One region of the Lysobacter sp. H21R4 genome, then DNA from elsewhere that is predicted to be linked to it. Evidence: predicted binding sites of a transcription regulator. Region 1 holds the regulator's gene; the other holds the start of a gene.
The links. Region 1 encodes FliA, which starts transcription of late flagellar genes. Its sites were predicted from a motif close to TAAAGTTTNNCNNNCNNNGGCCGATAA; they were not measured.
Positions count from the first base shown of each region.

Region 2: a site for FliA is predicted at 13,169-13,195, ahead of INQ40_RS11860 (GGDEF domain-containing protein). Genes of this name have one in related genera too.

Region 1 covers NZ_CP063772.1:755,979-771,084, forward strand. The annotation lists gene INQ40_RS03370 (chemotaxis protein CheW) at 1-22, opposite strand, end outside; gene INQ40_RS03375 (chemotaxis protein CheW) at 104-2,116, opposite strand; gene INQ40_RS03380 (response regulator) at 2,121-2,486, opposite strand; gene INQ40_RS03385 (STAS domain-containing protein) at 2,483-2,800, opposite strand; gene INQ40_RS03390 (chemotaxis protein CheW) at 2,895-3,560, opposite strand; gene INQ40_RS03395 (ParA family protein) at 3,557-4,327, opposite strand; gene motD (flagellar motor protein MotD) at 4,329-5,333, opposite strand; gene INQ40_RS03405 (flagellar motor protein) at 5,335-6,075, opposite strand; gene INQ40_RS03410 (chemotaxis protein CheA) at 6,091-7,881, opposite strand; gene INQ40_RS03415 (protein phosphatase CheZ) at 7,922-8,524, opposite strand; gene INQ40_RS03420 (chemotaxis response regulator CheY) at 8,521-8,913, opposite strand; gene INQ40_RS03425 (RNA polymerase sigma factor FliA) at 8,977-9,726, opposite strand; gene INQ40_RS03430 (MinD/ParA family protein) at 9,723-10,604, opposite strand; gene flhF (flagellar biosynthesis protein FlhF) at 10,591-12,363, opposite strand; gene flhA (flagellar biosynthesis protein FlhA) at 12,405-14,459, opposite strand; gene flhB (flagellar biosynthesis protein FlhB) at 14,492-15,106, opposite strand, start outside.
Region 2 covers NZ_CP063772.1:2,607,411-2,622,516, reverse strand. The annotation lists gene INQ40_RS11925 (YafY family protein) at 82-1,059, shown strand; gene INQ40_RS11920 (hypothetical protein) at 1,168-1,518, shown strand; gene INQ40_RS11915 (prolyl oligopeptidase family serine peptidase) at 1,605-3,719, shown strand; gene INQ40_RS11910 (S9 family peptidase) at 3,895-6,087, shown strand; gene INQ40_RS11905 (YbaN family protein) at 6,099-6,482, shown strand; gene INQ40_RS11900 (hypothetical protein) at 6,523-6,819, shown strand; gene dapF (diaminopimelate epimerase) at 6,812-7,678, shown strand; gene INQ40_RS11890 (DUF484 family protein) at 7,675-8,349, shown strand; gene xerC (tyrosine recombinase XerC) at 8,339-9,271, shown strand; gene hslV (ATP-dependent protease subunit HslV) at 9,893-10,444, shown strand; gene hslU (ATP-dependent protease ATPase subunit HslU) at 10,447-11,829, shown strand; gene fabR (HTH-type transcriptional repressor FabR) at 11,826-12,521, opposite strand; gene INQ40_RS11865 (hemerythrin domain-containing protein) at 12,547-13,053, opposite strand; gene INQ40_RS11860 (GGDEF domain-containing protein) at 13,243-14,400, shown strand; gene INQ40_RS11855 (GFA family protein) at 14,405-14,809, opposite strand.

The sequences.
Region 1 (15,106 bases):
CCGTGCCCTGTTGCGAGGGCATGGCGCGGGGGGCGAGAAGCGTGGGGCTGGTCATGGCGTGTGTCCTTGCGGCGATCGGTGATGGCGGTGGATTGGGGCGGGCTCAGGCGGCGGCGGACAACGGCGTGGCCGTGGCGATACCGCCGGCGTCGATGATCAGCGCGACGCGCCCGTCACCCAGGATGGTCGCGCCGGAGATGCCGGGGATGCGGCGGTAGTTGGTTTCCAGGTTCTTCACGACCACCTGCTGTTGGCCGAGCAATTCGTCCACTTCCAGCGCCAGGCGGCGGCCACCGCTTTCCACCACGACCGCAATCGGCGCGGTGGCGGTGACGGTGTCGGCAGGCAGACGGTACTGCTGGCGCAGGTTGATCAGCGGCAGGTAGTCGTCGCGTACATGCAGGACCCGGGTGTCGCCGGCAATGGTGCGGATTTCGTGCGCCTGCGGCTGCAGCGACTCGATGACCATGTTGAGCGGGAGGATGAAGACCTCGTCGCCGACCGCGACCGACATGCCGTCCAGGATCGCGAGTGTCAGCGGCAGGCGGATCGATACGGTGGTGCCAAGCTTGCGCTCGCTGCGGATCTCGACCTGTCCGCCCAGCGCCAGGATGTTGCTCTTGACCACGTCCATGCCGACCCCGCGGCCCGACAGGTCGGACAACGCGTCGGCGGTGGAAAATCCGGGATGGAACACCAGGTCCCAGATCTGCGCGTCGGTCGGATTTTCCGGCAGCGGCAGGTTGCGCTCGACCGCCTTTTGCATGATGCGATCGCGATCCATCCCGCGGCCGTCGTCGCTGACCTCGATCATGATGTGGCCGCCCTGGTGGGAGGCGTTCATGGTGATCGTGCCGGTCTCGTCCTTGCCCGCGACGCGACGTTCGGCGGCCGACTCCAAACCATGGTCGATCGCATTGCGCATCAGGTGGACGAGCGGGTCGACGATCTTCTCGATCATGCCCTTGTCCAGCTCGGTCGCCTCACCGAACGTGCGCAGGCGGACCTTCTTGTCCAGCCGCGAGGCCAGGTCGCGGACCATGCGCGGGAAGCGGCTGAAAGCGAACTCAACCGGCAGCATGCGCACGCTCATCACCGCCTCCTGCAGGTCGCGGGTGTTGCGGTCCAGCTGCCCCAGGCCGGTCAGCAGCGTCTCGTTGGCGACCGGGTCCAGGTGCTCGGAGCGCTGTCGCAGCATCGCCTGGGTGATGACCAGCTCGCCGACCAGGTTGATCAGTGCGTCCACCTTGGCGACCGCGACACGGATCGAGCTGTCGGCGTCCGCGTTCGCGCCGCGCGTCGATGCAGGCAGGCCATTGGCGGAAGTCGACGGCCCATCATTGGCGATCGCTGAGGCCGCGGTGTCCCGCACGGCCGTTGGCCCCGCGGCCTGGACGGCCTGGATGGTCAGCTCGCATTGATCCTCCACCCAGGCGAACGCCTCATCGATCGCGGCGCGCGGAACGCTGCCGGGAAGCATTAGGTCCCAGGCCAGGTGGGCCTCGAAGGGGTCGAGCGCGTCGAAGGCGGGCAAGCGCTCATCGACGCAAGTGGTCGCCAGTTCGCCATGAGTGGCCAGCTCGCGCAGGATGCGCAGCGGATCGTTGCCGGTCATGAACAACGAGGTGTCCGGACGAAAGCCGATGCGCCAGTGGCCGGGGTCATCGCCGGCATCCGCTTCAGCGACGACGCTGGCCGCATCGGGGGCATTGACCGCGAGCAGGCGGTTCAGCCCGGCGTGGGCACGCTCCATCGCCGGCCGGTCGACTTCGCCGCCGTGCTCGGCGACGGCCAGAAGGCCACGCAGCACGTCCACCGATTCGAGCAGCGCGTCGATCGCGCCGGGGTCAAGCCGGCGGTGGCCTGCGCGCGCCTCGTCAAGAAGCGTCTCCAGCAGATGGGTCAGGTCGGTGACGTTGCCAAAGCCGAAGGTCGCCGCGCCGCCCTTGATCGAGTGCGCTGCGCGGAAGATCGTGTTGATCGTGTCACCCGCATCCGTCGCGCTGCCGGCATCTGCGCCCAGGTCGCTTTCCAGGCGCAGCAAGCCTGCTTCCATGGCCTGCAGTCCTTCCCGGCTTTCCTCGAAAAACGCAGCGTGGAACTGGGTGATGTCCATGGTGTCAGGCGAGGACCTTGCGGATTGTTGCGAGCAGTTGCTCAGGGTCGAACGGCTTGACCAGCCAGCCGGTCGCGCCGGCGGATCGACCTTCCTGTTTCTTGTCGCCACCCGATTCGGTGGTCAACATCAGCAGCGGCGTGAACTTGTAGTCGGGCAGCTGGCGCAGCTGACGGATCAGCTCGATGCCGTCCATCCGCGGCATGTTGACGTCGGTGACCACCGCGTCAAAGCGCGTGGTGCGGGCGATTTCCAGCGCCGCCTGCCCGTCCTCCGCCTCGCGCACGGTGTAGCCACCCGACGACAGCGCGAAGGCGACCATCTGCCGCATGGAGGTGGAGTCGTCGACGATCAACAAATTGGCGCTCATACGGAATCTCCGTTGTTCTCTGGTCCGTCAAATCCGGCGGGTTGCGATGCCAGGCCCAGGCCTTCGGCCAATGCCAGCACATTCGCGGCGTCGATCAGGGCCGCAGAGGGCAGGGTGATGGTGGTGATGCGTCCCGCCAGGGCGCGGTCGCGGACGAACGCGTGCAGGAGCTGCAACCCGGCGGTATGGACGCGCGCGACCCGGTCGCCGGTCAGGACGACGGGTTCGGCATTTTCGAACTGCGTTGCCAGCGAGGAACGCAGGTCGGCGACGTGCTCGATGCCCAGGTCAGGCTGTAGCGATAGTTCATTCATCAGGATGGCTGCCGAAACGGTCAAGAGCTTTAACGGCACCGTATGGGGAAGCTTTAGGGCGGTGCGAGCGCGTGGTGCCGGCCGGGCGGTGCCGTCAATTGAACAGGACGTCGGCGTCCAGCAGAACGGTCGGCAGCGCGCCCATCCGTGCGATGCCCACCATGCCCCCGGCGTCGGTTCCGGCCAGCGGCGGCTCGATGTGCTCGCGCGACAGGGTCACCACGTCGTCGACGGCGGACACCAGCACTCCGATCAGCTCGTCATTACGCTCCACGACGATGATGCGGGCATGTTCGTCGGGCTCGACCTTGCCGGTCCCGAGCCAGCGCGCGAGATCGAACACCGGTACCACCCGGCCGCGCAGGTTCATCAATCCCAGCATCGCGGCGGCCGTACCGCGCAGCGCGATGATCGGGCTGACGCGCACGACTTCCTGCACGCGCAACAGTTCGAACGCGTAACGGTCCTTGCCCAGCGCGGCACGGAGCCAGCGGTTGCCGGACGCGTTCGAGGCCGGGCGGGCTGCGGGATGTTGGTCCTGCTTTGTGCTGGCGGACGTGGCAGCCGGCGCGGGTGCCGCCGCCTGCTTTGTGGGAAGTGGTGCGGGGGCAGGCAGGTCGCGTGTGACCGGGTCCACCGTGTCCGCACGGTGGAAAATGGTTGCCGCCTGCTTTTGCGCGGCGTCGGCCGGGGCCACCGCGTCGCACATTGGCGAGGCGAGCAGTTCGTCCAGGTAGTCGTCGACCGTCTGGGCGTTCATGCCGCTTTCTGCTGTGCGGGAATGGCATTGAGCAGCCAGTTCAAAGCGCTGTGGTAGGCATCCGCGCCACGCCCGGTGGGCGCAGTGGCCGTGGTCAAGGCCATGGCATCGCGCAAGCGCGTGTCCATCGGAACGGCCTTGGGCCAGACCACGCCCCTAAAGCGCTCCTGCAACTGGTCCAGCGTGTTCACGCCGGCCCGCGTGCGCCGGTCGTAGAGCGTGGGAAGGATATGGCGGGGCAGCGGGCGCCGACGCGAGCGCTCGACCATGTCGGCGGTGCGCAGCATGTCGGTCAGCCCGTGCATCGCGAGCGGATCGGTCTGGGTGGGCACGATCAACCGGTCCGCCGCTGCCAGGGCATTCACCATCAGCAGGCCCAGCGTTGGCGGGCAGTCCAGCAGCGCGTAGTCGTAATGGTCCTGCGCCGTATGCAGCGCGCGGCTCAGCGATAGTCCGAGCCCGGGCTGGGTCGCGCCACGGCGCTCCAGTGTTGCCAGCGCCGGTTGCGCGGCGACCATCAGCAGGCCGTCGATCTCGGTTTGGCGCGACAGTGTCGTCAGCTCCACGCTCGCATTGGAGAACACGTCGTGGGTCCCGGCGGGGGCAGGATCGGCGGGAATGCCGAAGGCCCGTGTCAGCGAGGCGTGCGGATCCAGGTCCATCAGCAGCACGCGATGGCCCATGACGGCCAGGCCGCGCGCCAGGCACAGCGAGGTGGTGGTTTTGCCCACGCCACCTTTCTGGTTGGCAATCGCCCAGATCTGCATGTCAGCCGGCTCCGGAGTTGGATGGGGCACGCTCTGGCGCCGTTGCGGTCGCGCGCGCACCCTGTGCCACGGCGCTCGCGCTGCCAGCACGCACGTCGGTCGCAGCCACGGCCGGTGGCAATGGCGCGGTGATCGCGTCGGGACCCTGCGGCGATGCGAGGATCACCAGCAACACGCGCCGGTTCGCGTTGCGCCCTTCGAAGGTCGCGTTGTCGCCCACGGGCTGGTGCTCGCCGTAGCCGACGATCGCCAGCCGCGCCGCCTGCACGCCGGCCGCGATCATCTCGTGGACGACGCTGCCGGCGCGGGCAGCGGACAGCTCCCAGTTGGACGGGAAGCGGGCGGTCGCGATCGGCATGTCGTCGGTATAGCCTTCCACCCGAACCGCGTTGGGCTCGTCGCGCAGGATGACGGCCAGCTTGCGGACCGTCTCCACCGCGACCGGGCTGGGCTTTGCCACGCCGCTGGCAAACAGGATGTCGCTCTGGATCTCCACCTCAAGGAAGGCGGGTCCGCGGCGCACCGTCACCAGTTTCTTCTGCACCAGTTCCGCGAGTGCCTCCTGGATACGCTGTCCCAGCTGGTGCAGCTCGCCCTGGTTGCGGTTCTCGATCTCCAGGATGGCCGCAGCCGCCGCCGGGGACGCCTCGGTGCTGCGTTGGGGATGGCCAAAGGTGGGCATGTCCAGCACCTGCAACATGCGCGGCGAGTTGATCGGCGTCGCCGCCGCCGGGCCGGCCTTGGAGGCGGCGGTCTGGATGGACGGACGGTCAAAGGCCGACCCGCGCAGCTGGGTCTTGCCCAGCTGGATGGGGCTGATGGTGCGTGGCGGCCCGCCAAAGGCGGACGACAGCGAGTCGGCCAGCACGCGGTACTTGCCCTCGTTGAGCGAGGAGATCGCGTACATCACCACGAAGAACGCCAGCAACAGGGTCATCAGGTCGGCGTAGGGAATCGCCCACGCCTCGTGGTTCTGGTGCTCCTCGTGCTGGACGCGCCTGGCCATGTCAGTGCACGAAGCCGTTCAGGCGGGTTTCGATGTTGCGCGGGTTCTCGCCCTGGGCAATCGCGATCAAGCCCTCGATCACCATCTCGCGCTCTTCCGCCTGCTGGTTGATGAGGCCCTTCAACTTGCTCGCTGCCGGCAACAGCGCGAGGTTGGCGGTGCCGATGCCATAGATGGTCGCGGTGAAAGCCGCGGCGATGCCGGAGCCGAGCTTGCTCGGGTCGGCCAGGTTCTTCATGACCGCGATCAAACCCAGCACCGCGCCGACGATGCCGAGGGTGGGCGCGTAGATGCCCATGCCTTCAAACACCTTGGCCGCGGCCAGGTCGCGTTGCGACTGACCGTGCAACTCGATTTCCAGCATCTGCCGGATGGACTCGGGCTCCAGGCCATCGACCACCATCTGCAGGCCCTTGCGCACGAAGGCGTCGTCCTGGACTGCGACCTCCGGCTCCAGTCCCAGCAGTCCCTGGCGTCGGGCAGTGGTGCTCCACTCCACGATCTTCGCGATCAGCGCGGGCCGGTCGTGCGAGGGCGGACGGAACACCCAGCGCACGATCTTCATCGCCCGCATGAAGGTCTCCATCGGCGTCTGCACCAGGATGGCCGCCATGGTGCCGACGATCACCACCACGAACGCCGCCGGCGACCACAGACCGGCAAGACCGGCACCCTTCAGGATGCTGCCGCCGATCAGTGCGACCAGGGCGAGTACGGTGCCTATGACGCTGAGTTTGTCCATGGCTTCAGTTAACGGTCACGACAGGGATTGCTTGAGCCGGCGCGAGCCACGCACGCCGGTCCGGTACAGCGCATCGACGTCCAGGATCAAGGACATGCGTCCGTCGCCGATCAGGCTCGCGCCGGCGTAGCCGGGCAGCCCGCGAACGGTGCGCGGAAGCGCCTTGATCACCACCTCCTCGCGGCCGCGCACGCGGTCCACCGCGAGGCAGAAACGCTGCTCGCCGGTCTGCAGCACGACCACCGTGCGCTCGCCCAGGGCCAACGGCGCGCTCGCCAGCCCCAGCCACTGGCGCATGTCCAGCAACGGCAGGGGTTCGCGGCGCAGGTCGATCACGTCCTGGCCGTCGATCGACATGGGCGTGCCGGGCAGGTGCGCGAGCACCTCCACCACGCGCACCAGCGGCAAGGCGTAGACGTCCGCCTCGATCTCCACCAGCAGCGTGGGCAGGATCGCCAGGGTCAGCGGCACCCGGATCACGAACCGCGAGCCGTGGCCGGGCTCGGACTGGATCTGGACCTGGCCCGACAGTTCGCGAATGCGCGACTGCACCACGTCCATGCCCACCCCGCGGCCGGAGAGGTCACTGACTTCCGCGCGGGTCGAAAAGCCCGGCAGGAAGAGCAGTTGCAGGCACTCATCGGACGGCAGCCGCGCGGCGGCATCGGCGTCGATCAGTCCCTTGCGTACCGCTATGTCGCGGATCCGGTCCGGGTCGATCCCGGCGCCGTCATCGCGCACCTCGATGACGACGTGGTCGCCTTCCTGCTGCGCGGACAGGCGGACCTGTCCCTGTTCGGGCTTGCCGGTCTCGCGCCGGGTCTGCGGTGATTCGATGCCGTGGTCGATCGCATTGCGCACCAGGTGCACCAGCGGATCGGCCAGGGCTTCCACCAGGTTCCGGTCCAGCTCGGTTTCCGCGCCGACGACGACCAGTTCGACGTTTTTCTGGAGTTGCCGGGCCACATCCCGGGCCAGCTTGGGGAAGCGCGCGAACACGCGTCCCACCGGCTGCATGCGCGCCATCATCACCGCCGACTGCAGGCGCGAGGTGGCGCCATCCAGCGCCCCGACCGCACGATCGAGTTCCTCGTCGTGCAGGCGCGGGCGCAGGGTCTTGAGCCGGTTGCGCGCGAGCACCAGTTCGCCGACCAGGTTGACCATGGCGTCCAGCCGCCGCACGTCCACGCGGACGGTCGGCTCATCGTGCGCGGCAGGCGTCTGCGCCTTGCGCGGGTTCGCAGGCGCGGCCGGCGCGGGCGCCGGGGGAGATGGAGTGACCGCCGGCGTTGGCGACGGCGTCGGCGGCACCGGCGGTTCGTGTCCGCTGAGACCTTCCGCGGTCGCCGTGATGCCGGGGATGCCACCGCTGCCGTGCAGGCTGTCCAGCAACGCCTCGAAATCCAGATCGTCCAGGTCATCGCCTGCGCCGGCGGCCGCAGTCACCGGCTCTCCCGCGATCGGAGCCGCCTGCACGCGCATGCTGTCGATGAGCGCGGCGGGCGGATCGGGCAGCGCATCACCGGCGGCGATGCAGTCCAGCATGTCCACCAGCAGGTCCAGTGCCTGCTGCGCACCGTCGAAGGCGGTCGAGTCCATCGGCATCGCGCCGTTGCGTGCCAGATCGAAGCGGTCTTCCACCGCGTGGCAGACCGCGACCATGCCGGGGAAATCCAGGAATCCCGCGCCGCCCTTGATGGTGTGGAAACCGCGGAACACGGCGTTCAGGCATTCCCGGTCGTTGGGCGCGTGCTCCAGCGCGACCATCTGCTCGCCGAGCTGGTCGACGATCTCGCGCGCCTCCATCAGGAAGTCGGCGCAAATGTCCGAGGCCACGTCCACGGTCCTACAGGCCCAGCGACGTCAACAGCGAGTTGGCATCGTCCTGGCTGACGGGTTCGGGATCCACGCCGCGCACCGCGGGGCCGAAACCGCGGTTGCAGATCTGCAGCGGGCGGTCCGCTTCGGCGGTTACCTCGCCCAGTCCGATGTGGACCGCACGCACCAGCGCAACCACGCGCAGGATGATCTGCCCGGTGAGGTCCTGATAGCCCTGCGCGGCGGTAAGCTCGGACAGCCGCGAGCGGATGCCCGCAACGGCCTCGCCGGCGGCCGCATCACCCGATACGGGCAACTGGCGAAGCAACTCCCCGCACTCGTCGACCAGGTCGAGCGAGCGCATGCTGGCCTGCTCGGTCAGGGTGACCACATGCTCCAGGCGTGCACAGGCATCGGGAAGCGATGCCGCGTTCGGCGCGTTCCCGCCGGGTTCGCCCAGGGCCTGTTCCAACTCGCGCGCCAGCCGCGCCAGCCCCTGCACGAAGGGCTGCGTGCGCCACTCGATCAGCGCATCGACGTTGGCGCGCCATCCGGCATGGTCATCGTTTTCCAGCGCCCACAGTGCTGCGTGCAGGCGCTGGATGATCACCTCGCGGTCGTGGTCGGTCACGCACTGGCTCCCACGCGCTCAAAGACCTTGCCCAGCTTGTCGCCCAGGGTCGCAGCGGTGAAGGGCTTGATGACGTAGCCGTTCACCCCTGCCTGCGCGGCTTCGATGATCTGCTCGCGCTTGGCCTCGGCGGTCACCATCAGCACGGGGGTCTTCGCCATTGTCGGATTGGCGCGGATGGCGCGCAGCAGGTCGATGCCGGGCATCCCGGGCATGTTCCAGTCGGTGATCACCAGGTCGAAGCTGGCCTTGTTCAGTTCGACCAGCGCGGTGGTGCCGTCGTCGGCCTCGGTGGTGTTGGTGAACCCGAGGTCGTTGAGCAGGTTCTTGACGATGCGACGCATCGTGGAAAAGTCGTCGACGATCAGGATGCGGATGTTCTTGTTCATGGGTACTCGTTGGTTGACGTGTGCAAGGCGGGCGGTGGTCCCGGGTGGCAGGCGGGTTCTGGATCAGTCGTCGGCATCCAGCGCGGTCTCGCGCCAGTCGCCCAGGCGTGCGCGCAGGCGGAGCATCGCCTGGCCGTGGATCTGGCAGACGCGCGATTCGCTGACCGACAGCACCGCGCCGATCTCGCGCATGTTCAGCTCCTGCTCGTAGTACAGCGAGAGCACCAGCTGTTCGCGCTCGGGCAGTTCGCCGATGGCGCCGCCCAGCGATTCGCGGAACTCGCTGTAGTCGAACGCGCTGGCCGGCGTGGCCCCGCTTGCCGCGACGCGGGGCTCGCCGTCGTATTCCTCGGTGTGTGCGTCCAGGCTGATCAGCTGCCCGCGCGAGGCCTCCTCCAGCATCCGGTGGTAGTCCTCCAGGCTGACCTCCAGCTGGGCGGCGACCTCCTGGGTCGTGGCCGAGCGACCGGTGAGCTGCTCGACGCGTCGCGTGGCGGCAACGACATTGCGGTAGCGGCGGTGCACCGAGCGCGGCACCCAATCGCCACGCCGGATCTCATCGATCATCGAGCCACGGATGCGGATCGAGGCGTAGGTCTCGAAGGCCGCGCCCTGGTCGTCCTGGAAATTGCGGGCGGCATCCAGAAGGCCGAGCATGCCGGCCTGGATGAGGTCATCGACCTCGACGCTGGAGGGCAGGCGCGCGGCCAGGTGGTGGGCGATCCGGCGTACCAGTTCGCCGTGGCGCTCGACCACTTCGGCAGCATCGTGGCGCGGCATGGAAGCGCGATAGGCGGCTGCGGCAAGGCTCATGCGACGGCACTCCGGGTAGGCGTGATCAGGCGCTCCATGTAGAACTCCACGTGGCCGCGTGGACCCGGTGGGGACTGCCATTGGCTGGCCCGGCGGGCGATATCGCGAAATGCCACGGCCGACGGGCTGGACGGGAACGCCTCCATGACCGATTCCTGGCGCTGGATCGCCCGGCGCAGCCACTCGTCACGCGGAATGGCGCCCAGGTAGTTGAGGGTGACGTCCAGGAAGCGGGACGCGACCCGCTCGAGCTTTCCGAACAACTGCCGGCCTTCCGCCGCGCTCTGCACCTGGTTGGCGAGCACCTGGATGCGGCTGACACCGCGGTCGCGGTTGAGCACCTTGATGAGCGCGTAGGCGTCCGTCACCGAGGCGGGTTCGTCACAGACCACCACGATCACGTCCTGGGCGGCCTGGCAGAAGGTCAGCACCCCGTCGGCAATGCCCGCCGCGCTGTCGATCACCATCGTGTCGATCGGGACGTCGAGCTGGCTGAAGGCGTGCACCAGGCCGACGTGCTGCTGGGGCAACAGCTCGGTCATGTGGCGCTTGCCCGACGCGGCCGGGACGACCAGCAATCCACCCGGGCCCTCCAGCAAGGTGTCCTGGAGCTCGCAGCGACCGGCGAACACGTCGGCGAGCGTGAAGCGTGGCGACAGGCCCAGCATGACGTCCACGTTGGCCAGGCTCAGGTCGGTGTCCAGCAACAGCGTGCGCTGGCCGGCATTGACCATCGCCATGGCCAGGTTGACCGACACGCTGGTCTTGCCGACCCCGCCCTTGCCGCTGGCAACGGCGATGACGCGCACCGGCGGAACCGGTGCGGCGGCCGGGGGGCTCGCCAGGTCGACGGCGCAATGGAGGTCAGGCGTTGGCATGTTCGTCCTCGGTGACAAAGGGGTTATCGGCCGCACGTCGGAGTTTCTCCAGCTGGAGGACGAGATTGGATGCGTTGGCCGCCTGCAGGTCGCCCGGAACCAGTTGCCCGTGGGTCGTGTACGCCAGGCTGAGGCCATTGCGCACGGCCACCGACAGGGCCGCGCCGAGGCGTCCGGTCTCGTCGGTCTTGGTCAGCACCACGGCTTCCGGGCTGGCGATGCGGTAGCGGCGGACCAGCTCATTGAGGTCGTGCGGATGGGCGTTGGCCGGCATCACCAGCAGGCTGCGCAGCTGGCGCGTTGCCCGCAGCCAGGTGATCTGCCCCAGCAGGGCGCGGTCGCGGCTGCCGTAGCCGGCGGTATCCACCAGCACGAGCGGGTAGTCCTGCAGCTGTTCCAGCGTCTGGGTGAGGCTTTCCGCGCCGCGCGCTTCGCACACCGTGATGCCCATCCGACGACCGTGCGCATGCAGTTGCTCGATCGCGCCCAGGCGTTCCGTATCGGTGGTGACCATGGCCACGTCGCGGGCGCGGTGGCGGGCGGCGAAACGGGCGGCCAGCTTGGCCACCGTGGTGGTCTTGCCCGCGCCGGTCGGGCCGATCAGGGCGATCACGCCACCCTCGTCGATCGGTTCGCTGCGCAGCACGGTGAGCATCCGCGCCAGCTCGGCCAGCATCGGTGCGCGTACCTGGTCCGGCGGCAACGCGGGGTTGAGCTTGGCAACCACGGACTGGGCGAGCGACTCGTCGCAGCCGTAGCCCAGCAGGATGTCGTAGGCGGCTGCGCGCGCCGGTGAGCCCCGCAGCCGCTCGGTGGTGAACTGGCCCATCTCGCGCTCGATCATCCGCCGCATCGAGGTCAGTTCCTCGCGCATGGCGGAGATATCCGGATCGGGGTCCGGCACCGCCTGCAGCACGGGCGCGGCGGGCGTGGCAGTCGCGGGTTCCGACGCCGGAGCGGCGTCGGGGCCGAGGGCTTCCTTAGCAGCAGCGACGGCTACAGCAGGCACCGCCTCGTCTGCGGGCGGAGTCGGGTGATCCGGCGATGACGGCGCGGGCTCTGCGGCGATCCCGGCGGCGGGGGGGGCGAACCCGGCCGACGCGGAGTCAACGTGCTCGGACGGGCGCGGCGCGTGGGCGGCGGCACTCTGAGTCTCGGCAATCCGCGTCGGCGCCACAGTGGGCTCGGGTGCGGCGTCCCGCGGGCTATCGGCAACCACCGATGCCGCGTTCGCGGTGTCCACCATCGCCGCCATCATGGCCTGGAAGTGCGCCGGTGCCGGGGCGAGCGGGCGGGCAGCCGCACGGGGGGCGGTCGGCGTAACGGCGGCGGCGGCGGCGGTCGGGAAACCTGCGGTCAGCTCGGCCAGGGTCGCATCGGCGCCCGCCTTTCGGCTTGCTGCAGGCGCCGCAGCGTCGCCGATGCCGAACACGGCGCGCGCACGGCGGGCGAAGCTGTCGCGCGGTGGGGCGTCGTTACTGGCAGCCGCCGGGATTTCAGTGGGTGGGTCGGTGACCACCGGCGCTTCCTTGAGCAGGTAACCGGCAGCCGACACGCCTTCGCCGGCCGGAGCCAGACCGGGCGTGGCCGCCCGCAGCGCCTGGTTCACCAAGGCCTCGTCGTAGTCGGTGGCGGCGACCACTTCGATGCCATCCGCGGTGGGCCGGGTGGAGAGGATCACGGCCTCGGGACCGTGCTCGGCGCGGACCATGCCTAGGGCAGTGCGCATGTCGGCGGCGATGAAACGCTTGATTCTCATGACGGTGTTTCCCTGATCCCGTTATTCCAAAGTCCGGCTCTTCAGCCGATCGACCCCACCAACCGCAAACGCTTGTCTTCGGGCACTTCGCTGTAGGCCAGTACCGACAGTGCCGGTACGCTGTGGCGCACCAGGCGGGCGATGGTTGCCCGGATGCCACCCGGTACCAGCAGCACCGCCGGTTCACCGCGCCCTTCCTGCTGGCTGACGCAATCGCTGAGGTTCTGGTGCAATCGCTCGGCCAATCCCGGTTCCAGCGCGCTACCTGCGCCGCTGACTGACTCCTGCAAAACCCGTTCCAGAGCCGGGTCGAGGGTGTAGACGGGGAGCTCGGGCTTGAGGCCGTTCAATTCCTGGACGATGAAACGCCCCAGTGCATTGCGCACCGCCGCGGTGAGCGTCGCCGGATCCTGCGTGTGCGCGCCGTGCTCCAGCAGCGCCTCGACGATCTGGCGCATCTGTCGCAGTGGCACCTTCTCCAGCAACAGCGATTGCAGTACGCGCACCACCACCGACAACGGCAGCAGCTTTGGCGTCAAATCCTCGACGAGTTTGGGTGTCACCTTGCCGACACTTGCCAGCAACTGCTGCACCTCGTCATGGCCCAGCAGCTCGGAGGCGCGCTCGCGCACGACGTGGGAGAGGTGGGTGGCGACCACGGTGGAGGCGTCCACCACCGTGTAGCCCAGCGATTCGGCATGCGCGCGCTGCGACGGCGGGATCCACACCGCGTCCAGTCCGAACGCCGGGTCCTTGCCGGGAATGCCGTCCAGCGGGCCGAACACCTGGCCCGGATCGAGCGCGAGGTCGCGGTCGGGGTGCAGCTCGCCGCTGGCCATCGGCACGCCGTGGACGAGGATCCGGTACTGCCCCGGCGCCAGCTCCAGGTTGTCGCGGACGTGCACGGCGGGGATCAGGAAGCCCAGGTCCTGGGTCAGCTTGCGGCGGATGCCCTTCAATCGCGCCAGCAGCTCGCCACCCTGGGTCTTGTCGACCAGGGCGATGAGCTTGTAGCCCACCTCCAGGCCCAGTGGCTCGACGGGACGGACCTCGTCCCAGCTCAACTCGGCCATCGCCTGCTGCGCACTCCCCGCGCCGGCACCTGCAACGTCATCCCCGGAGGGCGATGCATCCGCTGCCAGCTCGCGCTTGTGCAGTTGCCAGGCCGCGTAGCCGATCGTCGCGGACAGGACCAGGAAGGGCAGGTTGGGCATCCCCGGGACCACACCGATCAGCCCCAGCAACAGGGCCGCCACGATCAGCGCGCGCTTGTGCCCGAACACCTGCTTGGACACCGCCGGACCCATGTCCTGCTCGCGCGTCGCCCGGGTCACCAGCATGGCCACCGCCGTGGATACGAGCAGTGCCGGCAACTGGGCGACCAGGCCGTCGCCGATGGTCAACAGCGCGTACACCTCGGCCGCGGTGGAAAACGGCATGCCGTGCTGGAGGACCCCGATCAGGATCCCGCCGATGAGGTTGATCACCAGGATCAGCAGGCCGGCGATCGCATCGCCGCGCACGAACTTGCTGGCGCCGTCCATCGAACCGTAGAAGTCCGCCTCCTCGGCGACTTCCTGGCGCCGGGCCTTGGCGTCCTCACGGCTCAGCAGGCCGGCGTTGAGGTCGGCATCGATCGCCATCTGCTTGCCGGGCATCGCGTCCAGGATGAAGCGCGCCGACACCTCGGCGATGCGGCCGGAGCCCTTGGTCACCACGATGAAGTTGACGATGGTCAGGATCGCGAAAACGATGATGCCGACCGCGTAGCTGCCACCGATGACGAAGTTGCCGAAGGACTCGATCACGTTGCCGGCCGCGCCCGAACCCTCGTGGCCGTGCAGCAGGACCACGCGCGTGGAAGCCACGTTCAGTGCCAGCCGCAACAGGGTCACCATCAGCAGCACCGAGGGAAACACCGAGAACTCCAGCGGGCGCTTGACGTACACCACCGCCAGCAGCACGACCAGCGACAGGGCGATGTTGATCGTGAAAAGCGCGTCCAGCACCAGCGGCGACAGCGGCACCACCACCATCGCCAGCATCGCCAGCACCACCACCGGGGCGGCGGCGCCGTTGCGCAGCGAGCGCGCCATCTGGCCGAAATTCGCCGGGGCGGGTTGCGCGCTCACGGCGCCGGGTTTCCGTCAGCCACGCCGGTAGGCTCCGCATCGATGGCGCCATCGGGGCCCACATCGGGCAGGTCCAGCGACGGCAGCGGCCCCTGCGCCGGGTGCCACCGTTTGAGCTGGTAGACGTAGGACAGGACCTGGGCGACGGCGGCGTAAAGCTTCACGGGGATCTCCTGATCGACCTTGGCCTGCCTATACAAGGCGCGTGCCAGCGGCGGCGCCTCGATGACGCTGATCCGATGTTTCTCGGCCACGTCGCGGATCATCAGCGCGGTCTCGTCCACGCCCTTGGCGACCACCCGTGGCGCGCGCATCCTGTCGGCGTCGTACTTCAGCGCGACCGCGTAGTGGGTCGGGTTCATGACGATCACGTCCGCTGTGGGCACTGCTTCCATGGTCTGGCGCTGCGACAGCTGGCGGGCGACCTGGCGCACGCGGGCCTTGATCTCGGGGTTGCCCTCGGTCTGCTTCATCTCGTCGCGGACTTCCTGCTTGGTCATCTTCAACTTGGCGTTGTGCTGGTGGCGCTGCCAGGGCACGTCGATGGCGGCGATCAGCGCCAGCGATCCGGCCATCGCCAGCAACGCGGTCATGGCGGTGTGCAGACCGGT
Region 2 (15,106 bases), 1.0 Mb from region 1:
CCCGCAGGGGCGGGGCTGGGCGAGTTGCGCCGTCATGCGTTGTTGGCGTAGGAAGTCCCGGAACCGTCTAAAGTGCGCACCATGGAACGCATCGAACGCATCCACGCCCTGCACCGCATCCTCACAGGCGCGCGCTATCCGGTCACGGTGCCGCGCCTGCAGGAAGAACTCGAGTGTTCGCGCGCCACCGTCTATCGCGACCTGGCCTATCTGCGCGACCAGCTGATGGCGCCGGTGATCGGCAACGGCGAGGCCGGCTTCCGCTACGACCCGGAGGACAGCCACCGCTTCGAGCTGCCCGGCCTGTGGCTGAGCTCGGACGAGCTGCATTCGTTGCTGGCTGCGCAGCAACTGATGCTGCGCAGCGGCGGTGGCGTGCTGGCCAATGCGCTGGCGCCGCTGCAGCAGCGCATCGAGAAACTGCTCGACGACCACGCCGGCGGACGGCGGGTGCCGGTGGAGAGGGTCAGGGTGGTCGCCCATCGCACCCGCCGGCTGGAGGAGACCGCGTTCCGCCACGTCGCCACCGCGGTGCTGGACCGGCGCCAGCTGGTGTTCGACTACCGCGCCCGCTCGACCGACCAGCTGACCCGGCGCACGGTGTCGCCGCAGCGGCTGACCCATTACCGCGACAACTGGTACCTGGATGCGTTCGACCACGACCGCGACGCGCTGCGCAGCTTCGCCGTGGACCGGATCAGCGCCGCCCGCCAGCTGGAAGAGGTTGCCAGCGACGTGCCCAACGAGGAGCTCGACCGCCAGCTGGCCTCCAGCTACGGCATCTTCTCGGGCACGCCCAAGGGCTGGGCGACGATCGTCTTCAGTGCCAAGGCGGCGCGCTGGGTGGCCGATGAGCACTGGCACTCGCAGCAGGAAGGCCGCTTCCTGCCGGACGGGCGCTACGAGCTGAAAATCCCCTTCAGTTCCGGCCGCGAGTTGCTGATGGACGTTTTGCACTACGGCAGCGATGCGGAGATCACCGCGCCGCCGTCCCTGCGCGAGCAGGCGCGGGCGCTGCTGAGCCTGGCGATCAGCAACTACGACCGCGATCCGGTCTGAGCCGCCGGCTCGCGGGCTGACGACGGCGTTGGCCCGTCAGCTGCCCGGTCGCAGCCCCTGAGATGGTCCAGCGCAATCCTCGGCGCATCGCCACCGAGGAGCCCCGTCATGACCCGACCCGCCGACCGCCCGCTGTCCGCCCACCGCCTGGCACCGCGCCTGCATGCGGCCCTGTGCCATGCGCTGGCAGTCGGCGTAACGCTGCTGATCGTGCTGCCCGCCGCCCGTGGCTCGCACGAGCTGATCGGCTGGCTGCCGCTGTGGCTGCTCGGCATGCCCTTGAGTGCGCTGGTCGTGCTGCACTGGCTCGGTCGCCGGAGCAATGCCGCCCCGGCGCTGCGGCGCGGAGCGCGGACCGGCACGCAGGCGTGGCCCGCAGCCAAACGCCGCGCTTCGACGACGCTGCCGCTGCGTCCGGCGCGCGGCGGCAGGCGCGGGGGCATCGCCGAGGCCGCATAGCTGGCGCCACCGGCCGGGGGAAAGTGGCGCTGTGCTAACTTTCCATGGTTGTCCCACCTGTCCCCACTTTGCACACCGGAGCGCCCATGTCGCAGCTGTCGAAGGCCCGTCGGGCCGCCATCCTTGTCGCCGGCCTCGCAGTGGCGATGGGCAGCGCCCACGCCCAGGAGGCCCCAGTGTCCGACCCGTACCAATGGCTGGAAGACGTCGAAGCGCCCAAGGCGCTGGAGTGGGTCAAGGCCCGCAATGCCGCGGCCGAAGCCGAGCTCGCCGCCACGCCCGCCTTCAAGCAGCTGGAATCGCAGATCCTGGCGATCCTCGATTCGGACGCCAAGATTCCCTACGTCGAGAAGATCGGCGACTACTACTACAACTTCTGGAAGGACGCGCAGCACCAGCGCGGCCTGTGGCGTCGCACCTCGCTGGCCGAGTTCCGCAAGGACAAGCCGCAGTGGCAGACGGTGATCGACCTGGACGCGCTGAACAAGACCGAGGGCGAGAACTGGGTCTGGCACGGCGCCGACTGCCTGAAGCCGGAGTACCAGCGCTGCCTGGTCGCCCTGTCGCGCGGTGGCGCCGATGCGGACGTCACCCGCGAGTTCGATCTGGGCACGATGGGCTGGGTCAAGGACGGCTTCTTCCGTGACGAGGCCAAGGGCGGCCTGGGCTGGATCGACCGCGACAGCGTCTACGTGTTCACCGATTTCGGCCCCGGCACGATGACCGAATCGGGCTACCCGCGCATCGTCAAGCAATGGCAGCGCGGTACGCCGATGGACAGCGCGACGCTGGTCTACGAGGGCAAGCCCGACGACATGTACATCGCCGCCGGTCGCGACCACACGCCGGGCTACGAGCGCGACTTCGTCACCCGCACCCTGGCGTTCTACAACGACGAGCTCTACCTGCGCGGCGCCGACGGCAAGCTGACCAAGGTCGATGCGCCCAACTCGGCGATGAAGTCCGTGCACAAGGACTGGATGGTCCTGGAGCTGCGCGCCCCGTACGAAGCCGGCGGCAAGACCTGGCCGGCAGGCAGCCTGATCGCGATCAACTTCGACGACTTCATGGCCGGCAAGCGCGATTTCACCAGCCTGTTCGAGCCGACGGAAACCTCATCGCTCGCAAGCTCGACCTGGACCGCCAACCACCTCGTGCTGAACGTGCTGGAGGACGTCAAGAACCGGCTCAGCGTGCTGACCCCGCCCAAGGAGGCGGACGGCGATTGGACGCGCAGTGCCTTTGTCGACCAGCCCGAAGGCACCGTCAGCGTGGCCGCGGTGGACGCGGACAACAACGACGATCTGTGGGTGATGGCGTCCGACTACCTCAATCCGCAGTCGCTGTCGCTGGCGACCATCGGCCAGGCGCCGGAAGTGCTGAAGACCATGCCGACCTTCTTCGACGCCTCCAACGAGGTGGTCGAGCAGCATTTCGCCACCAGCAAGGACGGCACCCGCGTGCCGTACTTTCTCGTCCACCCCAAGGGCATGCCGCTGGACGGCAGCACGCCGACCCTGCTGTACGGCTACGGCGGTTTCGAGATCTCGCTGACGCCGGGGTATTCCGGCGCGGTCGGCAAGGGCTGGCTGGAGAAGGGCGGCGCGTATGCGGTGGCCAACATCCGCGGCGGCGGCGAGTACGGTCCGCGCTGGCACCAGGCCGCGCTGAAGGCCAACCGGCACAAGGCGTACGAGGATTTCGCCGCGGTGGCCAAGGACCTGGTCGCCCGCAAGGTGACATCTCCCAAGCACCTGGGCATCCAGGGCGGCAGCAACGGCGGCCTGCTCACCGGCAACATGCTGACCCAGTACCCGGAGCTGTTTGGTGCGGTGGTGATCCAGGTGCCGCTGCTGGACATGCAGCGCTACCACAAGCTGCTGGCCGGCGCGTCGTGGATGGCCGAGTACGGCGATCCCGACAAGCCGGAGGAGTGGGAGTTCATCAAGACCTTCTCGCCCTACCACCTGTTCGACGCTGACAAGGATTACCCGCCGACCCTGTTCACCACCTCCACCCGCGATGACCGCGTCCACCCGGGCCACGCCCGCAAGATGATGGCCAAAATGCTCGACGCCGGTAAGGACGTGCGCTACTACGAGAACATCGAAGGCGGCCACGGCGGTTCGGCCAACAACCAGCAGGCCGCGCACATGAGCGCGCTGGCCTACACCTTCCTGTGGAACCAGCTGGCCGATTGATGCGCGCCGGGGTGGCAGGTGAGATGCCACCGGATTCAGAGAGGCCGGGTCTGTCGCCCGGCCTCTTTTCATGGAATTTCGGGTCCCAGGGACCACTTTTTGTCCGCCTGCGGGCAAGCTGTCCGCCGACCTCCAGTTGCTTCGCCGTTGCGCTTTCTCTCCGGAGCCCCCATCCATGAAGCCCGCCTTGCTGCTTGCCGTCCTGATGACCGCCGCCACGCCGGCCCTCGCCACGAGTTCTTCCATGTCTGTCGATTCCGCACCGTCCCCCGCCGCGCCCATCACCCCGCCCGATGTCGAGAAACGCCCGCACGTGGTTACCGCCCCGCACGGTGCAACGCGGCAGGATGAGTACTACTGGCTGCGCGACGACACCCGCAAGGATCCGGCGATGCTGGCCTACCTGGAAGCGGAGAATGCCTACGTCGATGCCGTGATGGCGCCTCTGAAGGGCCTTGAGGACACGCTGTACGAGGAGATCGTCGGGCGCATCAAGCAGGACGACAGCTCGGTGCCGTACCGCGAGCGAGGCTGGTGGTACTACACGCGTTTCGAGACCGGCCAGGACTACCCGATCCACGCGCGTCGCAAGGGTTCGATGGACGCCGACGAGCAGGTCCTGCTCGACGTCAATGCGATGGCTGCCGGCGAGGAGTATTTCAGCGTCGGCGACTACCAGGTCAGCCAGGACAACCGCCTGCTGGCCTGGGCCGAAGACGATGTCGGTCGGCGCCAGTACGTAATCCGCTTCAAGGACCTGGACACCGGCAGGATCCTCGACGATGCCATTCCGGGCGTGTCGGCCAACGTGGTCTGGGCCGATGACAACCGCACGGTCTTCTACGTCGAGAACGACCCGGAAACCCTGCTTACCGTGCGCGTCAGGAAGCACGTGCTTGGCACTCCGGTCGCCGATGACGTGCTGGTCTACGAGGAGCACGATGACAGCTTCTACATGGGCATTGGCCGCACCCGCGATGACAAGTACATCTGCATCGGCGTGGAAAGCACCGTGTCCAGCGAGAGCCGCTGCGCGCCGGCCGCCGACCCGGGCACGTTCACCGTGCTGGCCCCGCGCGAGCGCGACGTGGAGTACAGCGCCGACCACCACGACGGACGCTGGGTCATCCGCACCAACGCACCCGGCGCGGACGGCAGGCCGGCCGACAACTTCAAGCTGATGACCGCGCCCAGCGACGCGAGCTCGCGCGCGCAGTGGCAGGAGTGGATCGGCGTCGACGAGGACGTGTTCATCGACGGCTTCGAGCTGTTTGACGGCTTCACCGCCGTGGCCGAGCGCTCCGGCGGCCTGGAGCGGCTGCGCCTGATCCGCGGCGACGTCGGCCAGGCCGACCCGGCCTCCGAATACGTCAAGGCCGACGAGAGCGCCTACTCGATGGGCCTGTCGACCAATTCCGAGCCCGACACCGACTGGCTGCGCTACAGCTACACCTCGCTGACCACGCCGGACACCACCTACGAGCTCAACACCCGCACCGGCGAGCGCCGCCAGCTCAAGCAGCAGCCGGTGATCGGGTACGACTCCACGGTTTACACCACCGAACGGTTGTGGGCGAGCGCGCGCGACGGCAGCAAGGTGCCGGTCTCGGTGGTCTATCGCAAGGGCTTCAAGAAGGACGGCACCGCCGCGTTGTTGCAGTACGCCTACGGCAGCTACGGCTATTCGATGGACCCGGCCTTCAACCTGCCGGTCGTCAGCCTGCTGGATCGCGGCATGGTCTATGCGATCGCCCACGTCCGCGGCGGCCAGGAGATGGGCCGCAAGTGGTACGACGCCGGCAAGCTGGAGCACAAGCAGAACACCTTCAACGACTTCATCGACGTCACCCGCTTCCTGGTCGGGCAGGGCTACGCCGCAAAGGATCGTGTCGCAGCCTACGGCGGCAGCGCTGGCGGCCTGCTGATGGGCGCGATCTCCAACCAGGCGCCCCACGACTACCGCGTGATCCTCTCGCAGGTGCCGTTCGTGGACGTGGTCACCACCATGCTCGACGCCAGCATTCCGCTGACCACCAACGAATACGACCAGTGGGGCAATCCGGAGGACAAGGCGTTCTACGACGTGATGCTGGCGTATTCGCCGTACGACAATCTGGTCGCGCAGGACTACCCGGCGATGTTCATCGGTACCGGCCTGTGGGACTCGCAGGTCCAGTACTGGGAGCCGGCCAAGTACGTCGCCCGTTTGCGCGACCTGGACACCAGCAGCGCGCCGATCCTGTTCCGCACCAACATGGACGCCGGCCACGGCGGCAAGTCCGGCCGTTTCCGCCGCTACCGCGAGCTGGCCGAGATGTACGCGTTCATGCTCGACCAGCTGGCGGTCGAGACAGCCGCTTCCCGCTAGCCGCCGTGCCGATGGGGCGCGACCCACATGGTCCGGTGCCCTGGGCCTGGTTGCTGCTCGCCTACCTGAGCCTGGGGTTGGCGGCGGCCGGCGTGGTCCTGCCGCTGCTGCCCACGGTGCCCTTCGTGTTGCTGGCAGCGTACGCGGCGGCGCGGGGCTCCAAGCAACTGCACCAGCGGTTGCTGACACATCGTGTGTTCGGTCCGATGATCCGTGACTGGCAGTGCCACGGAGCGGTCTCGCGACGCGCCAAGTGGCTCGCCAGCGCGTCGATGTTGCTGGCCGCTGCCGTCGCGTTCCTGACCGCTCCGCACCTGTGGATCGCCGCCGTCGCCACGATCAGCATGGCGGTCATCGCCTGCTGGCTGTGGCTGCGGCCCGAGCCGGAGCGCTGAGCGGTATCGCCTTGACCGCCGGCGCCGTTACACTGCGGCGATGAACGCACGACTGCCGATTTGCCTGCTCGCCCTCGTCCTCGCCCTGCCGCTCGCCGTTGCCGGCTGCGGCAACAGTGGACCCCTGGTACTGCCCGAGGCCGTTCCCGCCGATGCCCCGGTCGACAGCGACGGCCAGGATGTCGACCAGCACGATGTCGACGAGCACGATGTCGACGAGCAGGACGTGGAGGCCACCGAACCGGTCGAGGACGACGCCCCGACCGACGACACCATCAAGGAACCCGGCGCCGACCCGATCCCCGAGGTGGGCGGTGACGACGACGGGAATGACTGAAGCAGCGCGGACCGGATCCAGTTCCGCCCTGCCTTTCAGCAAGATGCACGGCGCCGGCAACGACTTCGTCGTGCTGGACCTGCGCGGTGGCCGCGACGCCCCCGAACCGGACCTGTGCCGCGCCATCGCCCATCGCCACCACGGCGTGGGCTGCGACCAGATCCTGACCATCGAAGCGCCGCGCACCGCGGCCGCTGTCGCCAGCTACCGCATCTGGAACGCGGACGGCTCCAGCTCGCAGCAGTGCGGCAACGGCGCCCGCTGCGTCGCCGCCTGGCTGGTGCGCGAAGGCAGCGCGCCCGTGGCAGGCGAGTTCCAGCTCGACAGCCCGATCGGTGCCCACACGGTGCAGCGCCTCGGGGATGGCCGTTACCGGGTCGACATGGGCGTGCCGGAGTTCGAGCCGGCACGGATCCCGATGGTTGGCTTCGACGCCGCGCGCGATCCTTACGTGCTGCCGGTGCGCGGCAGCATCATGCCGGTGGGCGCGGTATCCATGGGCAATCCGCACGCGCTGATCGAAGTCGAGGACATCGATACCGCCGAGCTGGACGTTGCCGGATCCGGCCTGCAGGACCATCCGGCGTTTCCCGAATCAGTCAACGTCGGTTTTGCCCAGATCCTCGGCCGCGACCGCATCCGCCTGCGCGTGTATGAGCGTGGCGTCGGTGAAACCCTGGCCTGCGGCAGCGGTGCGTGCGCGGCAGTCGCCATCCTCACCCGGCGCGGCCTGGTCGATCGCGACGTAAGAGTGTCGCTGCCCGGCGGCGACCTGCAGATCAGCTGGCCCGCCGACGACCGGCCGATGGTGATGACCGGCGCGGCCGCATTCGTATTTGAAGGAGAATGGAACGCATGAGCGAGACCACCGAAACCCTGGGTGCGCACGAGGTCGCCGCGTGGCTGCGCCGCCATCCGACCTTCCTGCAGCAGTTCCCCGACCTGTCACTCAGCTTGGTGGTCCCGCGCGAGGAGGGCTCGGCCGCCTCGCTGGCCAGCTACCAGCTGGAGGTGTTGCGCGACAAGAACCGCGAACTGTCCAAGCGCCTGCGCGAGCTGTTCGCCAATGCCGAGGAAAACGAGCGGCTGGCGGTGCGTACCCACCAGCTGGCCTTGGCCCTGATGCGCCAGGACACCGCCGCCGACACCGTGCGCGCGATGGCGGCGACGCTGGCGGAGGACTTCAACGGCGACCTGGTGCAACTGGTGCTGTTTGAGCCCATCGACGGACTGGACGAGAACGAGTGGCTGCAGGTGGTCAAGCGCGATGACGTGCGCCTGCAACCGTTCCTCGATTGTCTGGCCGACGGCGAGCCGCTGTGCGGTCGTCTGCAGCCGGAAAAGCACGCGCTGCTCTACGGCGACAACGCCGACCAGGTGCAGTCGACCGCATTGCTGCCGCTGCCCGCGCTGGGGCTGGTAGCGGTGGGCAGCCGCGATCCCAACCGGTTCTTCCCCGGCATGGGCACGCTGTTCCTGCAGATGATGGGCGAGGCGCTGGAAACAGCGCTGGCGAGGTATGCCCGCTGATTCCGGCACCCCCGCGCCTGCGCCGGCCGCGCCGCTCGACGCTAACGTCGCCGCGTTCCTCGAGCACCTGCAGGTCGAGCGCGCGGTCTCCGCGCACACGCTGGATGCCTACCGCCGCGACCTGACCGCGCTGGCGCAGTGGGCCGCCGCGCAGGCACTCGACCTGGTCGGGCTGGAGGCCGACTCCCTGCGCAGCTTCATCGCTGCCGAACACCGCCGCGGACTCGCGCCCAAGAGTTTGCAGCGCCGCCTGTCCGCCTGCCGCAGCTTCTACGCGTGGCTCCTGCGCCACTGTCGCATCACCGCCAGCCCCGCCGCCGCGATCCGCGCCCCGCGCGCGCCGCGCAAGCTGCCGCAGGTCCTGGACGCCGACGAGGTCAAGGTGCTGGTCGAGGTCCCCACCGACGCGCCGCTCGGCCTGCGCGACCGCGCCCTGCTGGAGCTGTTCTATTCCTCCGGCCTGCGCCTGTCGGAGCTGTGCGCCCTGCATTGGCGCGACCTGGATCTCGACGACGGCCTGGTCACCGTGCTCGGCAAGGGCAGCCGCCAACGCAGCGTCCCGCTGGGCTCCTACGCGCGCATTGCCCTCGCCGAGTGGCGCGCCTCGACCGGCGCCGGCAATGACAGCCCGGTCTTCCCCGGCCGCAACGGCACCATTACACCGCGCGCCGTGCAATACCGGCTGCGCCAACTGGCCCAGCGCCAGGGCCTGACCAAAGCCGTCCACCCGCACATGCTCCGCCACAGCTTCGCCAGCCACATCCTGGAGTCCTCCGGCGACCTGCGCGGCGTGCAGGAACTGCTCGGCCACGCGGACATCGCCACCACGCAGATCTACACGCACCTCGACTTCCAGCACCTGGCGACGGTGTACGACGCGGCTCACCCACGTGCGAAACGGAAACCGCCTTCGAAAGATTGAGGGGTTGGGTTTAAAGCACGAGCGGGCGGGGCGGGGGACCCGGTTCAAGTCGCTCCACGATATTCGCTTGGTCGAACCGGATCCCCCGCCCCGCCTAACGGTTCACGCCGTGAATTGGGGGCGACCGGCCTTGCTTCCTGCGTTCGCGTTTGCTCGCGTCTGGCTTTGGCAGGCGCCGATGACCGCGGGTTGTTGGAGCGCGCGGCCTTCTATCTAATCGCAACGGACATCGCATCTTGCCTCGTCGCAGAACGTCGGTTGCGAGTCGTCGCAGCAGCGGCGCTATTTGTCACCGAAGAGGTCCACACTTCGGCGCTCCGATCTTGCTTGCCCCACCAGATCACCGCGCCCTCCGAGAGCGGCTGCCGGGTGCCGTTTCCACAAAGCGAATTTCGTGGAGCGACTGGAAACGGTACCCGGCAGCCGCCCCCGAGCATCCCATACGCAACCAGCCAGCACCTCGGCCGGAACCCGGCAGCCGCCCCGGAGGATCCCATACGCAACCAGCCAGCACCTCGGCCGGTCCCCGGCAGCCGCCCCCGCGCATCCCCACCATTCAGCCCCCAGCGCTTGAACAGCGCCGCGCGACCCCCATCCATGAGGTTCGACCACGGAGCCCACATGGATCCCAGCCAGAACCCCACCGTCTTCCACGCCACCACCATCGTCTCGGTGCGCCGCAACGGCCGCGTCGCCATCGCCGGTGACGGCCAGGTCACCCTGGGCAACACGGTGATGAAGTCCAACGCCCGCAAGATCCGCCGCCTCGGCCGCGATGAGCAGGTCATCGCCGGGTTCGCCGGCGCCGCCGCCGATGCTTTCACCCTGTTTGAAGTCTTCGAAGCCAAGCTCGAGAAACACGGCCAGCTGACCCGCGCCGCCGTCGAGATGGCCAAGGACTGGCGCACCGAGCGCCGCTTTGGAAAGCTCGAAGCGCTGCTCGCCGTGGCCGACAAGGAAACCTCGCTGATCATCAGCGGCACCGGCGATGTCATTGAGCCCGACGACGGCATCATCGCCATCGGCTCGGGCGGCATGTACGCCCTGTCCGCCGCCCGCGCGCTGTACGCGCATACCGAATTGGACGCCCGCACCATCGCGACCGAGGCGATCAACATCGCCGGCGACGTGTGCATCTACACCAACCGCAACGTCGTGGTTGAGGAGCTGTAAGCATGAAGTTCAACCACACCAGCGCCACGATGACGCCGCGCGAGATCGTGCAGTCGCTCGATACCCACATCATCGGCCAGCAGGACGCCAAGCGCGCCGTGGCCATCGCGCTGCGCAACCGCTGGCGCCGCAGCATGCTCGCTGACGACCTGCGCAACGAGGTCATGCCCAAGAACATCCTGATGATCGGCCCGACCGGCGTGGGCAAGACCGAGATCGCGCGGCGCCTGGCGACCCTGGCCAACGCGCCGTTCGTGAAGGTCGAGGCGACCCGCTTCACCGAGGTCGGCTACGTCGGCAAGGACGTGGAGCAGATCATCCGCGACCTGGCCGATACCGCGGTCAAGCTGTATCGCGAGCAGGCCAAGCAGAAGGTCCGCACCGAGGCCGAGGAGCGCGCCGAGGACCGCATCCTGGATGCACTGCTGCCCAAGCGTGTCACCGGATTGGGCGGCGGTATCGGCTTTGATCCGCAGGCGGCCGCGGCCGAGCCGTCCGCGCAGGAATCGGAGACCCGCATCAAGCTGCGCCGTCAGCTGCGTGCCGGCGAGCTGGACGAGCGCCAGATCGATATCGAGACCGCGGTCAACGTCAGCGGCGTGGACATCATGGCGCCGCCGGGCATGGAAGAGATGGGCCAGCAGCTGCGGCAGATGTTCTCCCAGCTGGGCAGCAGCAAGACCAACACCAAGACCATGACCATCAAGGCCGCGCGCCCGCTGCTGATCGAAGAGGAAGCCGGCAAGCTGGTCAACGAGGACGAGGTCCGCGAGGCCGCGATCGAGGCCTGCGAACAGCACGGCATCGTCTTCCTGGACGAGATCGACAAGGTCGCCAAGCGCGGTGAGAACGTGGGTGGCGGCGATGTCAGCCGCGAAGGCGTGCAGCGCGACCTGCTGCCGCTGGTGGAAGGCTCGACCGTCAGCACCAAATACGGCTCGGTGAAGACCGACCACATCCTCTTCATCGCCTCCGGCGCGTTCCACATGGCCAAGCCATCGGACCTGATCCCGGAGCTGCAGGGCCGCTTCCCGATCCGGGTCGAGCTGTCGGCGCTGACCAAGGGCGACTTCATCCGCATCCTGACCGAGCCCAAGGCGGCCTTGACCGTCCAGTACATCGAGCTGATGAAGACCGAAGGCGTCAGCCTGGCGTTTACCGACGATGCCATCGAGCGCATCGCCGAGATCGCCGCGCTGGTCAACGAGCGCCAGGAAAACATCGGTGCCCGCCGCCTGCACACCGTGCTGGAGCGTCTGCTGGACACCCTCAGCTATGAGGCGCCGGACCGCGACGGCCAGGCGATCACCATCGACCGCAATTACGTCGACGCCAACCTGGGCGAGTTGGTGAAGGATCCGGACCTGAGCCGCTACATCCTCTAGGCGCTGGACCCAAGCCCGCCGGCCGCCCGATTCGTCGCCTGGGCGCCGTTGACGATCATCCGCACCATCGTGGTGAGCTCGTCGATCTGCTGCGGGTAGCGCTCCGGCGGCAGGTCCATCGCGCTGCCACCGACGGCAAACACCAGCCGCGTGATCGCCCGGGCCACCAGCGCCGGCTCGTGCATCGGCACCCGGTTGAGCTTGGAGAGCCGGATCAGGTCCACCCGCAGCTCTTCCTCGAAGAAGCGCAACTGCCGGTCGACTGCCTCCTTGTACGCATCCGAGCCCACCAGACCTTCGCGCAGCAGCAGGTGCAGCAGCTTGTCGTCGGCGCGGAGCTGATCGAAGAACGCCTCCACCGAACTGCGCACCACGCCGCCGTTGGGGTCGGCGCGATTGCGCGCCCGCCCGATGATGGCGCGCAAGGACGTGCCGGCGCGCTCGATCAGCACCACGGCCAGCTCGTCGATGTCGCGGAAATGCCGGTAGAAACTGTTGGGCGCGATCTTCGCCTCGCGCGCCACCTCGCGCAGGCCGAGCGTGGAGACGCTGCGGTTCGGGCCCAGGATCGCCAGCGCGGCCTCGATCAGGTCTTCGCGGCTGATCGCCGGTCTGCGGCCGGGGCCGTCGCTGGTGGTCGGAATCGGTTTGGGCACCTGTGCCGCCGGGAGTGCAGGGGAAGAGGCCGACATCATCTCTTAAAACGCGCTGCGCACCTCACAGGTGATACAGCACGTACAGCTCCGACTCCTCGCGCGCGATGCGCTGGGTCAGCAGCCGTCCGACTTCGCCATGGGCGGCCAGGAATTCCGCCTGGTTCGCCGCGTTCACCGGCTCCTTGCGGTACCGGGCGACGAAGTCGACCACGCCGCGCGCGATGGAGTTCATCTCGCGCCGGAAACCACGGATCAGCGCCGTGTTCTCGGCGTCGTCGGCCAGCATCTGTTCCAGATAGACGTAGAAGCGCACGTTCTCCGTCAGCAGGTGCGATTCCAGGCGCACCTTGAACTCCTGCAGCGCCGCGTCGAGCCCATCGAAGCGGCCCGCAGCCGCGTCCTCGCCCATGCGCGTGTACATCGCGACGAGCTCTTCGTGGTCGTGCTTGAGGCTGTCGACGAGGGTCTCGTCGTAGCGGATGGTGCGTGCGGCGTTGCCTGGCTCAGGCAACACCGGCGCCGCGGGTTCAGGCGCCTGCGTGCCGAAAAGCCGTTTCAAGAAACCCATTGTGACCTCCCCTGTGAACAGGGAGTTGTAGCCCGTCGCCCCGGTGCAGGCAAGTTGAGGCCTGGCCGCACTTCACGGGCTGTGATTGTGGAACACACAAATTTCGCGAACGCCCTTCAGGTTCTGCCGGGCCGGCCGATAGGTCCAATAGGTCAACCCTCCCGGTAGCCGTGCTGGAGCGCCAGAACAATGCAATCGCTACTTTCCCGGATGGTGGACCTGGTGGGCAGCGCCCACCCGCGGCGCAGGGAACGACTGATGCAATGGCTGATCGCGGGCTACATCTACATGGGCGCGGCGATCTGGCTGATCGCCGGCGTGCTGCAGGGATGGATGAGCAAGACCGCGACCCTGCTCTGGCTGGGCTTCGTCTTCGCCGGACTTCTGGCCGGCTATGTCGCCCTTCGCAGCGGCTGGACCGAGCGGTTCCAGGACCCGTCGCTGACCATCTGGCAACTGTCCATCGGCGTGCTCTGTGCCAACTGGGGCTACCTGCTCATCGGCCCAATGCGCACCGCGGCCCTGTTGCCGATGGTCGTGACCATCGTATTCGGCGCATTCGCCCTGCAGTGGCGGCAGATCGCGTTCCTGACGGTCTTGAACCTGTTCGCGCTGGTCGCGGCGGTGATGCTGCGTGCGTGGTTCCCGCAATGGATCCCGCAGCACGGCGCGATGACGCCGCTCATGGTCGACATCAACAATGTGCTGATGCTGCTGGTGGTGCTGCCGCCGCTGGGGTTTATTGTGGCGCGCCTGTCCAGTGTCCGGCGCAAGCTCCACCGCCAGCGCGAAGCGCTCATGCAGGCACTCTCGCAGGTCGAGCGGCTGGCGGTGAGCGATGAACTCACCGGCATTGCAAACCGGCGTTCCATGCGAACGCTGCTGGAGCGGAGCGCCGCGCTGTCCTCGCGTGAGTTCGCCCCGTTTTGCGTGGCGCTGATCGACATCGACCACTTCAAGGCCATCAATGACGAGCTCGGACACGCCGGTGGCGACGAGGTGCTCAGGGAATTCGCCCGCCGCGCGACGGCGATGCTGCGCACCACCGACGCGATCGGCCGCTGGGGCGGCGAGGAATTCGTGGTGCTGGCGTGCGGCAACGTCGACGGCATCTGCCGCCTGCTGGAACGGATGCGAAGGGCGGTAGCGAACTGCGGGACCGACAGCCGGTGCATCACCTTCTCCGCCGGCGTCGCCCAGCACCGCCGTGACGAGACCGCCGATGACCTGCTGGAGCGCGCAGACCGCGCGCTGTACCAGGCAAAGCGCGCGGGCCGCAACCGCAATGCCGTGGCGCCCGAGGGGGACGCATCGCAGCGCTACGCCACCGCTGAGTCACCGCAATAGGCTCTCATCGATCGCGCGCATCCGCCGGGTGGTGGACGCCGTCTTCGGTGACGACGTCGGGCAGATCAAACGGGTTGATACTCTCCAGGCAGCCGACGTTGTAGCCGTACTGCCTGGGATCGGACCGACGCTGGTGATGCGTGTAGATACCGCAGATCCGGCAGAAGTAGTGCTTCGCCGTATAGGTGTTGAACTGGTAGAGCGCCAGTTGCTCCGAGCCCTTCGTGACACGCAGGCCGTCCAACGGGACCGAGGCGACGATTGCGCCCTTGCGCCGGCAGATGAAGCAGTCGCAGCGCCGCGGATCGACGATCCCGTCGGGCAGGTCGAGCTCCAGCTCGACCGCGCCGCAATGGCATGACGCCCGGTGGATGGGTTGGACCTCGACGCCGCCTACCAGTTTGATCATCGGGAGATGTCCGCGTGGGGAGGGAGCAAGTCTACGTTCGATAGCTACAGGCAGCCGCGGCACGCCGCCGAGACCGGGTATGCGGCCGGGGACGGGTAGGTGAAGGTGTCTCGATTGGCGTTTTGACGCCTCGGTGTCCGCGCTAAAAGCTCCATGTGCCGAGCAGCCGGTGCCGATGTTGAGCAAAAAAGCCCCGGTGCTGAGGCTTCGAGGGGCATTGGTCGCGCAAAAAGCGCCGGCCATCGAGGTTGGAGGCTCACGTTCGCGGGGAAAAGGGCCGCGCGTGAGCCGAGGAAC